DNA from 3 places in the Streptomyces sp. NPDC002640 genome. Region 1 is predicted to be linked to each of the others. Evidence: riboswitches for the same ligand, from Rfam matches in the RefSeq annotation. Region 1 holds a riboswitch; each other region holds the start of a gene.
The links. A riboswitch is a leader RNA that binds a small molecule or an ion and turns the genes downstream of it on or off. The one in region 1 is predicted to bind cyclic di-AMP.
Positions count from the first base shown of each region.

Region 1 (3,264 bases):
GGAGGTGACGCCGGAGGAGGTCAAGGAGGTGGCCAAGGCCCGGCTGCGCCCCGACAACCGCGCGGTGCTGGTGTACGAGCCGATCACCCCGGAGGGCGCGGACGAGGCCGCCGACGAGAACGAGGAGGAGGCCAAGTGACCGAGCTGGCCACGATGGAGTTCCACCCGATGCCGCAGGCCGGCGAGCCCAAGCCGTGGGCCTTCCCCGCCCCCGGACGCGGCGCGCTGGACAACGGCATGACGGTCCTGCACTGCCACCGCCCCGGCCAGCAGGTCGTGGCGGTCGAGGTGCTGCTGGACGCGCCGCTCGACGCGGAGCCCGCCGGACTGGACGGCGTCGCCACCGTCATGGCGCGCGCCTTCGCCGAGGGCACCGACAAGCACTCCGCGGAGGACTTCGCCGCCGAGCTCGAACGGTGCGGCGCCACGCTGGACATGCACGCCGACCACCCCGGTGTGCGGGTCTCCCTGGAGGTGCCGGTCTCCCGGCTGCCCAAGGCCCTCGGTCTGCTCGCCGACGCGCTGCGCGCCCCCGCGTTCGCCGAGGACGAGGTGTCCCGGCTGGTCCGCAACCGGCTCGACGAGATCCCCCACGAGCTGGCCAACCCGGCCCGCCGCGCCGCCAAGGAGCTCTACAAGGAGCTCTTCCCGGCCGGGTCGCGGATGGCGCGCCCCCGCCAGGGCACCGAGGAGACGGTCGGGAAGATCGACGCGGCCGCGGTGCGCGCCTTCTACGAGCGGCACGTCCGCCCCGCCACCTCGACCGCCGTGGTGGTGGGCGACCTCACCGGCGTCGACCTCGACGCCCTGCTGGCCGAGACCCTCGGCGCGTGGACGGGCTCCCCGGCGGACCCGCACCCGGTGCCCGCGGTGACGGCGGACGACACCGGCCGCGTGGTGATCGTGGACCGCCCGGGCTCGGTGCAGACCCAGCTGCTCATCGGCCGCACCGGTCCGGACCGGCACGACCGGGTGTGGCCCGCCCAGGTGCTCGGCGCCTACTGCCTCGGCGGCACGCTCACCTCCCGGCTGGACAAGGTGCTGCGGGAGGAGAAGGGCTACACCTACGGCGTCCGCTCCTTCGCCCAGGTCCTGCGCTCCGCGCCCGACGGCTCGGGCGCGGCCCTGCTGGCCATCAGCGGCTCGGTGGACACGCCCAACACCGGCCCGGCGCTGCAGGACCTCTGGCAGGTGCTGCGCACGCTGGCCGAGGGCGGCCTGACCGACGCCGAACGCGACACCGCGGTGCAGAACCTGGTGGGCGTCGCCCCGCTGAAGTACGAGACGGCGGCCGCCGTGGCCGGCACCCTGGCCGACCAGGTGGAGCAGCACCTGCCGGACGACTTCCAGGCGACGCTCTATCAGCAGCTCGCCGCCACCGGCACCGTGGAGGCCACGGCGGCCGCGGTGAGCGCCTTCCCGGTGGACCGCCTGGTCACGGTCCTCGTCGGCGACGCCGCGCAGATCGCCGACCCGGTCCGCGACCTGGGCATCGGCGAGGTGACGGTGGTCCGCGCGGAGTAGCCGCCCGTACAGGCCGGTTCGGGCCCCGGTGACCGATCTGGTCGCCGGGGCCCGCTTCGTCCCGTTCAACGGGCGTTGCGTGGGGAAGAGTCCGGTTTGCCCTGTGGGATGCGCTACAAAAGCCTTGATCCGTTTGTGATCCGAATGATCACGCCATTAGCTTCGGTCCGGCTGTCCGCCACACTTGTGCGCCGCGCCCGCGGCGCCGGGCAGTCATCGCCTAATCCCCGTACGGCGCGAGCCAGGGGAGCCGGGGACCCACAAGCGGCAACCCCTGGGGTGAATCGGGCGCCTTCCGCACGGCGCGCGCACAACGCGCGCACGGGGGGAGACGCCCGTAGGAGACCTTCCTGCTCCGAACCCGACAGCTAACCCGGCAGGCGAGAGGGAAGGAAAGGACTCAGCCACTTCATGGCGTTCAACTGCGCCTCCGGCAGGCACCGTCGTCCCGGCCGGACCAGCCGCACCACCGCCGGCCTGGCAGGCCTCGCCGCTCTCACCACCACCGGCGTCGTCGGCACCCTGGCCACTCCCGCCTCCGCCGCCGAGACGTCCGCCGCCGAGACCTCCGTCAACGAGACCACCGGCCTGCTGCCGGTCGTCACCATCGGCGACCGCGTGGCCGACCAGATCGACGAGCAGGCCGAGGCCCAGGAGCGGGCGGCCGCCGAGAAGGCCGCCGTCGAGAAGGCCCGCAAGGAGCGCGAGGAGGCCGAGCGCCGCGCCGCCCGCGAGGCCGAGCGCGAGCGCCTGCGCCGCCTCACCATGTTCGTCAGCCCCATCGCCGGCTCCTACGTCTCCACCGGCTACCAGGCCGGCGGCGCCGTCTGGTCCTCCGGCAGCCACACCGGCGTCGACTTCCACGCCGCCGCCGGCACCCCGGTCCGTTCGGTGGGCCGCGGCACCGTGGTCGAGGCCGGCTGGGGCGGCAGCTACGGCTACCAGGTCGTCATCAAGATGCACGACGGCACCTACACCCAGTACGGCCACCTGTCCTCGGTCAGCGTCACCCCCGGCCAGGCCGTGACCCCCGGCGCGCACATCGGCCGCTCCGGCGCCACCGGCAACGTCACCGGGCCGCACCTCCACTTCGAGGCGCGGATGACCGCCGAGTACGGCAGCGACATCGACCCGGTCGCCTACCTCCGGTCCCACGGCGTGAACCTCTGACGCCACCCGCACGCGCGAAAGCCCCCGCCCCGGTTTCCCGGGCGGGGGCTTTTTCGTCGTTCCGGAAGGATTCCGGGCGCACCGGGCGGGCCTCGGCCAAAAATTCCCCGCCCGCGGGGCCTTCCCGTCGGAAATCGCCGTCGATTGCCTTAGAGTCAATTCATTCATCGAGGCGGAGGTCGGCATGCGTATTCCCGCGCATTCGGTATGCACGGCGATCCGGGACGACATCGTCGCAGGCGTCCACGAGCGGGGAAGCCGGCTGACCGAGGAAGTGCTCGCCCGGCGCTACGGGGTCTCCCGGGTCCCGGTCCGCGAGGCGCTGCGCACCCTGGAGGCGGAGGGCTTCGTGGTCACCCGGCGCCACGCCGGGGCCTGTGTGGCCGAGCCGACCGAGCAGGAGGCCGCCGACCTGCTGGAGATGCGGCTGCTGCTCGAGCCGCTGGGCGCCGCCCGGGCCGCGCAGCGCCGCACCGAGGCCCACCTCAAGGTGCTCCGCGGCCTGGTCAGGCTGGGGCAGGAGCGGGCGCGGCGGGGCTACGGCGAGGACCTGCGGTCCTTGGGCGGCTG
Region 1 covers NZ_JBSFVZ010000006.1:219,691-222,954, reverse strand. Annotated here, with positions in the region: gene ACWD3O_RS10945 (M16 family metallopeptidase) at 1-139, shown strand, start outside; gene ACWD3O_RS10940 (M16 family metallopeptidase) at 136-1,524, shown strand; cyclic di-AMP (ydaO/yuaA leader) riboswitch at 1,732-1,922, shown strand; gene ACWD3O_RS10935 (M23 family metallopeptidase) at 1,936-2,694, shown strand; gene ACWD3O_RS10930 (GntR family transcriptional regulator) at 2,879-3,264, shown strand, end outside.

Region 2 (3,264 bases), on a different contig from region 1:
TCCACCAGATGAAGGCCATCGGTCAGGGCACCGCCCGCTTCACCCCGGGCATGCTGCACGGCGCCCTCACCATGCTGGTCACCGGCATCGTCCTGGTGGGCCTCAACGAGGCCCAGGGCGCCTCGGTCAACCACGTCAAGATCGGCATCAAGCTGCTGCTGCTGATCGTGATCCTCGGCCTGGTCTACGTGAAGCGTGACGAGGAGCGGGTGTCCAAGGGGCAGTTCGCCCTGGTGGGGGCGCTCACCACGGTCAACATCTTCATCGCGGTGCTGTGGACGTGATCCCGCGTCCCTGACGCGTACCGCGACGGCCCGCACGCCAGGAGCGTGCGGGCCGTCGCGCGTCCTCGGGGCCGTTCAGGAGGGGCGCACGATGCTGTGGATGGAGCCCTCGCCGTCGTAGTAGATCGACTCCTCGCGGACGTTCGTGCCCGGCTTCGGAGCGTGGACCATCATGCCGCCGCCGATGTAGACGCCCACGTGGGTGACGTCGTCGTAGAAGAAGACCAGGTCGCCCGGCTGCGCCTGGGAGACCGGGACGGTGGTCCCGGCGTCGACCTGGTCGTAGGTGGTGCGCGGCAGGTCCACGCCGGCGGCCTTCCAGGCGGCCTGGGTGAGACCCGAGCAGTCGTAGGAGTCCGGGCCGGTCGCGCCCCACACGTAGGGCAGGCCGATCTGGGCCTCGGCGAACGCGACGGCCTTCTGGCCCTGCGAGGCGGAGGCGTCGGTGGAGCCGCCGGAGCCGGTGTCGCCGCCGGTGGAGCCCTCCTCGGCGGCTTCCTCGGCCTCCTCGGCCGCCGCCTCCTGACGGGCCTTCTCCTCGGCGGCCTGCTGCCGTGCCAGTTCCTCGGCCTTGCGGCGGGCCTCCTCCTCCTTTGTCCGCTCGATCTCGGCGAGCCGCGCCTTCTCCTCGGCGGTCAGCTCGGCCAGCAGTTCGCGGGCGTCGCTCAGCTTCTTCTGGACGGTCGCCTTGCTGGTGCGGAGCTCCTCCTCGGAGGAGCTCAGGGTCTCCATGCTCTCGGAGGCCTCCTGCCGCTTCTCGGCGGTGGCGGCCTGCCGCTCCACGAACGCGTCGACCGCCTCCTGCTGGCGGGCGGTCAGACGGTCCATCAGCTGGGCCTGCCCGAAGTAGTCCTCGGGGGCCTCGGCGAGGAGGAAGGTGGCGGTGTCGGGGAGCGCGGTGCCGGAGCGGTACTGGGCGGCGGCGTACGAACCGAGCTTCTCGCGGGCCTCGTTCAGCTCGTCGGTGCGCTCGGCGACCTCGTCGAGCAGCTTGTCGAGCTCCTGGCGCTGGGCCTCGCTCTGCTCCTTGGCGGAGTTGTACTTCTCGGTCGCCGCCTCGGCCTGGCGGTAGAGGCCGTCGACCTTCTCCTGGACCTCTTCGAGGCTCGGGCGGTCGGACGGGGCGGCCTGGGCGGTCTGGCCCAGCAGGGCCAGGGAGGTGAGGGCGACGGTCGCCAGGGCGGGGGTGCGTATGCCCGCGAGCAGACCCGCGGGGCGGGGTTTTCGGTGCGACGCCAAGGCGGCGACTCCTTCCGTCTCCCGCCTACCGGGTCAGCTGTCGGGTTCGGGCGGCAGTTCCGGAAGGGTTGCCCTACGGTCCGGCGGGGCCGGAACGATTCACCCCAGGTGGTGCGTGCGGGCCCGGCTCCGGCGCGGGGCCGGACTCGGCGGGGGCCGCACGGACCGGCGAGGTTCGCGGGTCGGGGTCGGACGGCCCGCGCGGCACGTTAGCCAACGTGTGGGGTCCGTGTGAAGGACGGTGTGCGATATGCCCGATACGTTTTCGTGACCTTGTCCTGAGCGTGGCGCTGCGTCACACCGGGGCGGCTGGTGGTAACCATCGCCCCCGCGTCCCGCTCCTCCTGGCGTATGCCCCGCAAGGGGGTGCCGCGCGGACGCAAGGGGGTCACTCGGTGACGTCGACGACCACCCGGTTGGTCTCGAGGCCGGCCGCGGTGACGACCTGGACCTCGACGCGGCCGGGCTCGACGTCGGCCGGCACCGGCACCGTCAGCACCGTGTCGGACGGGTTGCTGAAACCGCCCGCCACCGGCACCAGCGGCACGTGGACGTTGACCGCTCCTATGCGGACGACCATCCGCGACAGACGGTCCGCGCCCTGCGCCCCCGGCGGCACGAAGCCCGCCCCGCGGATCTCGATGTCGTCGCCTGTGCGGATCGGCCCGTCGAGGTCCCCCGCCTCCCGGGCCCGCACCACGGAGAGCACGACCGGACGGCCGCCCTCCGCGTACTTGCCGGCCAGGTAGGTCGCCGCCGAGATCAGCACCACCACGGCCAGCCCCCACGGCAGGTCGGGCAACTGCTCCGGCTTGCGCGCCAGCCGGACCAGGCCGAAGACCAGCGCCACCGCGGAGATCACGACGTACTGGATGTCGGCGAAGCTGCCGCGCCCGGCGTCGTCGGTCAGCAGGTCCGCCGCGCGCGGCCGGTGCGCGCGCACCTTCTGCAGCCGCTGCCCCTGCACGCGCAGGCTCACCACCCGGCGGACCAGTACCGCGATGGCGCACACCACGGCCAGCACCGTCACCATGCCCGCCCCGCGCGCCAGGTCGAGGCCCGCGATCAGCGCGTCGCGCTCCCGGTGCCCGGAGGCGGCGGCGAGCTGGCCGGCCAGGGTGAGCACGGCGAAGGCGGTGAACAGCACCCACGCGACGGCCACCGCGCGCGAGGTGGACAGACGGTTGTCCTCGCCGATCACCGGCGCGAGCACCCCGCCGCGAGCGCGGTGGTACCAGGAGGCGGCGGAGAGCGCGGCGGCCGTCACCAGGGCCGCGAGCAGCCCGGCCGTCCGGGCCGGTGTCCATCCCGCCCCGATCGCGGTGAGGGCCTGCACCAGCAGGAGCAGCAGTACCGCTCCCCACACGGCGTAGAGCGTGACCCGCCACAGCCGTGCCAGCCAGGCCTGGCCCTCGGCCCGGCTGCGCTCGGCGACCTCCGCGGCGGACTGGGTCAGCTCGTCGGAGACCCACTGCCGCGAGGCGGACGCCGAGTGGGCGACCGCGGCGGGCAGTCCCTTTCCGGCGGCGAACTCGTCCCGCTGGTGGAGGAAGGCCGCCACGGCCTTCCGGTGTCCCGCGCGTGCGCCGTGCGGACAGTCCCCGCACGTGCAGCCGCCCTCATGGGTGTCCTTCGCCGCGTCGGCGCCCTGCCGCGCCTCCTGCACCGCCACGCCGTGTCCGCCTTCCGCAACGATCGTCACAACGGCAACTCCGCTGCCGCGTAGGGGAATTGTGCCGTA
Region 2 covers NZ_JBSFVZ010000002.1:215,387-218,650, reverse strand. Annotated here, with positions in the region: gene ACWD3O_RS03585 (hypothetical protein) at 1-284, shown strand, start outside; gene ACWD3O_RS03580 (NlpC/P60 family protein) at 360-1,523, opposite strand; cyclic di-AMP (ydaO/yuaA leader) riboswitch at 1,531-1,685, opposite strand; gene ACWD3O_RS03575 (hypothetical protein) at 1,912-3,195, opposite strand.
Region 2: another riboswitch for cyclic di-AMP. It lies ahead of ACWD3O_RS03580 (NlpC/P60 family protein); the one in region 1 lies ahead of ACWD3O_RS10935 (M23 family metallopeptidase).

Region 3 (3,264 bases), on a different contig from region 1:
GACCGCGACCAGCGAGCCGGTCTTGCCGGCCATCACGTCGAGGTAGTGGTCGATGGGGGAGCGCCCCTCGGCCGGACCGGCGGTCTCCAGGATCTGGCCGGTGACCAGGCGCTCGAACGCCTCGGCCTGCACCCGTACCGCCTCCGGGCCCAGGTCGGCCAGGATGTGCGAGGCCCGCGCGAACAGGAAGTCGCCGGTGAGGACCGCGACCGAGTTGCTCCAGCGGCTGTTGGCGCTGGGCACCCCGCGGCGCACCTCGGCCTCGTCCATGACGTCGTCGTGGTAGAGGGTGGCGAGGTGGGTGAGCTCGACGACCACGGCCGAGGGGACGATGCCCGGGGCGTCCGGGTCCCCGAACTGCGCGGCGAGCATCACGAGCAGCGGGCGGAACCGCTTGCCGCCCGCCTTCACCAGGTGCTGCGCGGCCTCGGTGATGAACGGGACCTCGCTCTTGGTGGCTTCGAGCAGACCTTCCTCGACGGCCGCCATGCCGGCCTGGACTGCGGCCTCCAGCGCCTGGTCCCGAACCCTCAGCCCGAACGGCCCGACCACGGTCACGAGGGGTCTCCTGTCTGCTGGTGTGTGTCGACGGTTACACGGTTTGTCGATAGGTCATTGCCATCACCCCACTCAGCGTATCCGGTCAGCTTTCGATCACCGACAGCCCCCACCCGCCAGATGGCCGGAGACACCCCTGTCCGGTTTAGAAGGGTTGTGCGGGTAGTTTCGCATTCACTCCTTTTGGGTGGCCAACGGCTGATCCGTGACATGAGCCACAGGAGCGGGTGGCCGGATGGATGGGGCGGCTGGCCCGAACTCGGCTCTGGCAAAAGCCAGTTGGGGTGGCCCGGTGCGGGCGGGCGAGGGGCAAATCACCCGTAACCATGATCAAGGGTCTTGATCATCCGAGTTCGTACTTGTTTCGGACATTCGCTCTCACATACGTTTCGCGCCAGCCGGGTGGAACGCCGAGTCCTGCCGCCGTCCGGTCCTCACTGATCCATTCCACGCACGGCAGGAGCGGGGGACCCAGGTACACCGCCGGACCGGAGCGCGCTCCGGACGGCTCGGGGTGAAGCCTGCCGCCCGCCAGGGCGACGGGCCGGGCAGCCTTTCTGGCCCGAACCCGACAGCTCACCTCGCAGGCGCCGGAAAGGAAGAGCGCAATGTCCCGTCTCACCCGTACCGCCTCGGCCCTGGCCGTCGCCGCGGCCGTCGTCGCCACCCCGGTCATGGGTGCCACCGGCGCCTGGGCCGCCGAGACCCCGGCCGCCCAGACCTCGGCCGCCCAGACCTCGGCCGCCCAGGCCAAGGTCGCCGTCGCCCCGGGCAACAAGGTCACTCACCTGGCCGCCACCCAGGACAACCTCGACGGCTGGATCCGCGAGGCCCTCGCCGTCATGGCGAAGAACGGCATCCCGGGCACCTACGAGGGCATCCACCGCAACGTGATGCGCGAGTCCTCGGGCAACCCGCTCGCCATCAACGACTGGGACATCAACGCGATCAACGGCATCCCCTCCAAGGGGCTGCTGCAGGTGATCGACCCCACCTTCGACGCGTACCACGTCGAGGGCACCGAGCCCTCGCCGTTCGACCCGGTCGCCAACATCGTCGCCGCCTGCAACTACGCGGCCGACCGCTACGGCTCGATCGACAACGTCAACGGTCCCTACTGACCGACCCCGTCACCCGTGGCTCACGGGGACGGGAACAACCGCTCGAGGACGACGGCCACGCCGTCGTCCTCGTTGGTCGTGGTGACCTCGTCGGCCACCGCCTTCAGGTCGGCGTGCGCGTTGGCCATGGCGACGCCGTGGGCCGCCCATCTGAACATGGGCACGTCGTTCGGCATGTCGCCGAAGGCGATGGCGTCCTCCGGGCCGAGGCCCAGCCGGGACGCCGCCATGGCCAGGCCGGTCGCCTTGGTGACGCCGTGCGGCTGCAGTTCGACGGTGCCGGGGCCGGACATGGTCGCCGTCGCCAGCGAGCCCACCGCGGCGGCGGCCACCGCGGTCAGCTCGTCGTCGGTCAGCCGGGGGTGGGCCAGCAGCACCTTGGTGATGGGCCGCTCCCACAGGTCGTCGCGCCGGCCGACCCGCACCGCGGGCAGCGTCGGCCGCGCCATCCGGTAGCCGGGCTCGATCAGCGTGAGCCCCTGGACGCCGTCCTGGTCGACGGCCGCGTACACCTGGCCCACCTCGGCCTCGATCTTGCCGAGCGCGGTCTCCGCCAGCTCCCGGTCCAGGGTCATCGACCACACCAGGCGGTCCCGGTCGGCGTCGTAGAGCTGGGCGCCCTGGCCGCACACCGCGAAGCCGCCGCCGATGCCGGCGAGCAGGTCGCGGACCCGCGGCGCGGGGCGGCCGGTCACCACCAGATGGCGGGCCCCCGCCCTGGCCGCGCACCCCAGTGCGGCGCGGGTGCGGGGTGAGACGGTGTCGTCGTCACGCAGGAGCGTGCCGTCCAGGTCGGTGGCGACGAGCGCGTACGCGGGGAGCGCACGGGAGGGGGGCGCATAGGCGGCGGGTGCGGGCATGATCAGAGAATACGGATCCTCCGGCGCGCCCCCGTGACGGGTTGACAGCTCAGCGTGATGTGTGCAATAGGGCGTTGGTCATCTCATCTGAGCGATCACTCGTCCAGCGAGGCCAGGAGTTCGACCACGCTCTCGCCGTGGGTGGCCAGCTTCTTCTCGCCGATGCCGCTGATCCCGCGGAGCTCGTCCACCGAGGACGGGCGGGCCGCCGCGATCTCGCGCAGCGTGGCGTCATGGAAGACGACGTAGGCGGGGACGCCCTGCTCACGGGCCCACTCGGCCCGCCACGCGCGCAGCGCCTCGAAGACCGGCTGGAGTTCCTCGGGCAGCTCGGCCGCGGCAGCCGCGGCCTTGGCCTTGCGCTCACCACGGGCGGAGGGCGCCTTCTTGGGCTCCTTGCGCATCGGCACCTGCCGCTCGCCGCGCAGCACGGCGGCGCTGCCCTCGGTCAGCACCAGCGTGCCGTACTCGCCCTCCACCGACAGCAGGCCCTGGGCCAGCAGTTGGCGGATCACGCCGCGCCACTCGCCCTCGGCCAGGTCCTCGCCGATGCCGAAGACCGAGAGCTGGTCGTGGTCGAACTGGATCACCTTGGCCGTGCGCTTGCCGAGCAGGATGTCGGTGATCTGGGTGGCGCCGAACTTCTGGCGCCGTTCACGGTCCAGCCGGACCACGGTGGACAGCGCCTTCTGCGCGGCCACCGTGGCGTCCCAGGTCTCCGGCGG
Region 3 covers NZ_JBSFVZ010000002.1:393,139-396,402, reverse strand. Annotated here, with positions in the region: gene ACWD3O_RS04455 (polyprenyl synthetase family protein) at 1-558, opposite strand, end outside; cyclic di-AMP (ydaO/yuaA leader) riboswitch at 990-1,161, shown strand; gene ACWD3O_RS04450 (transglycosylase SLT domain-containing protein) at 1,167-1,679, shown strand; gene ACWD3O_RS04445 (HAD family hydrolase) at 1,700-2,539, opposite strand; gene recQ (DNA helicase RecQ) at 2,635-3,264, opposite strand, start outside.
Region 3: another riboswitch for cyclic di-AMP. It lies ahead of ACWD3O_RS04450 (transglycosylase SLT domain-containing protein); the one in region 1 lies ahead of ACWD3O_RS10935 (M23 family metallopeptidase).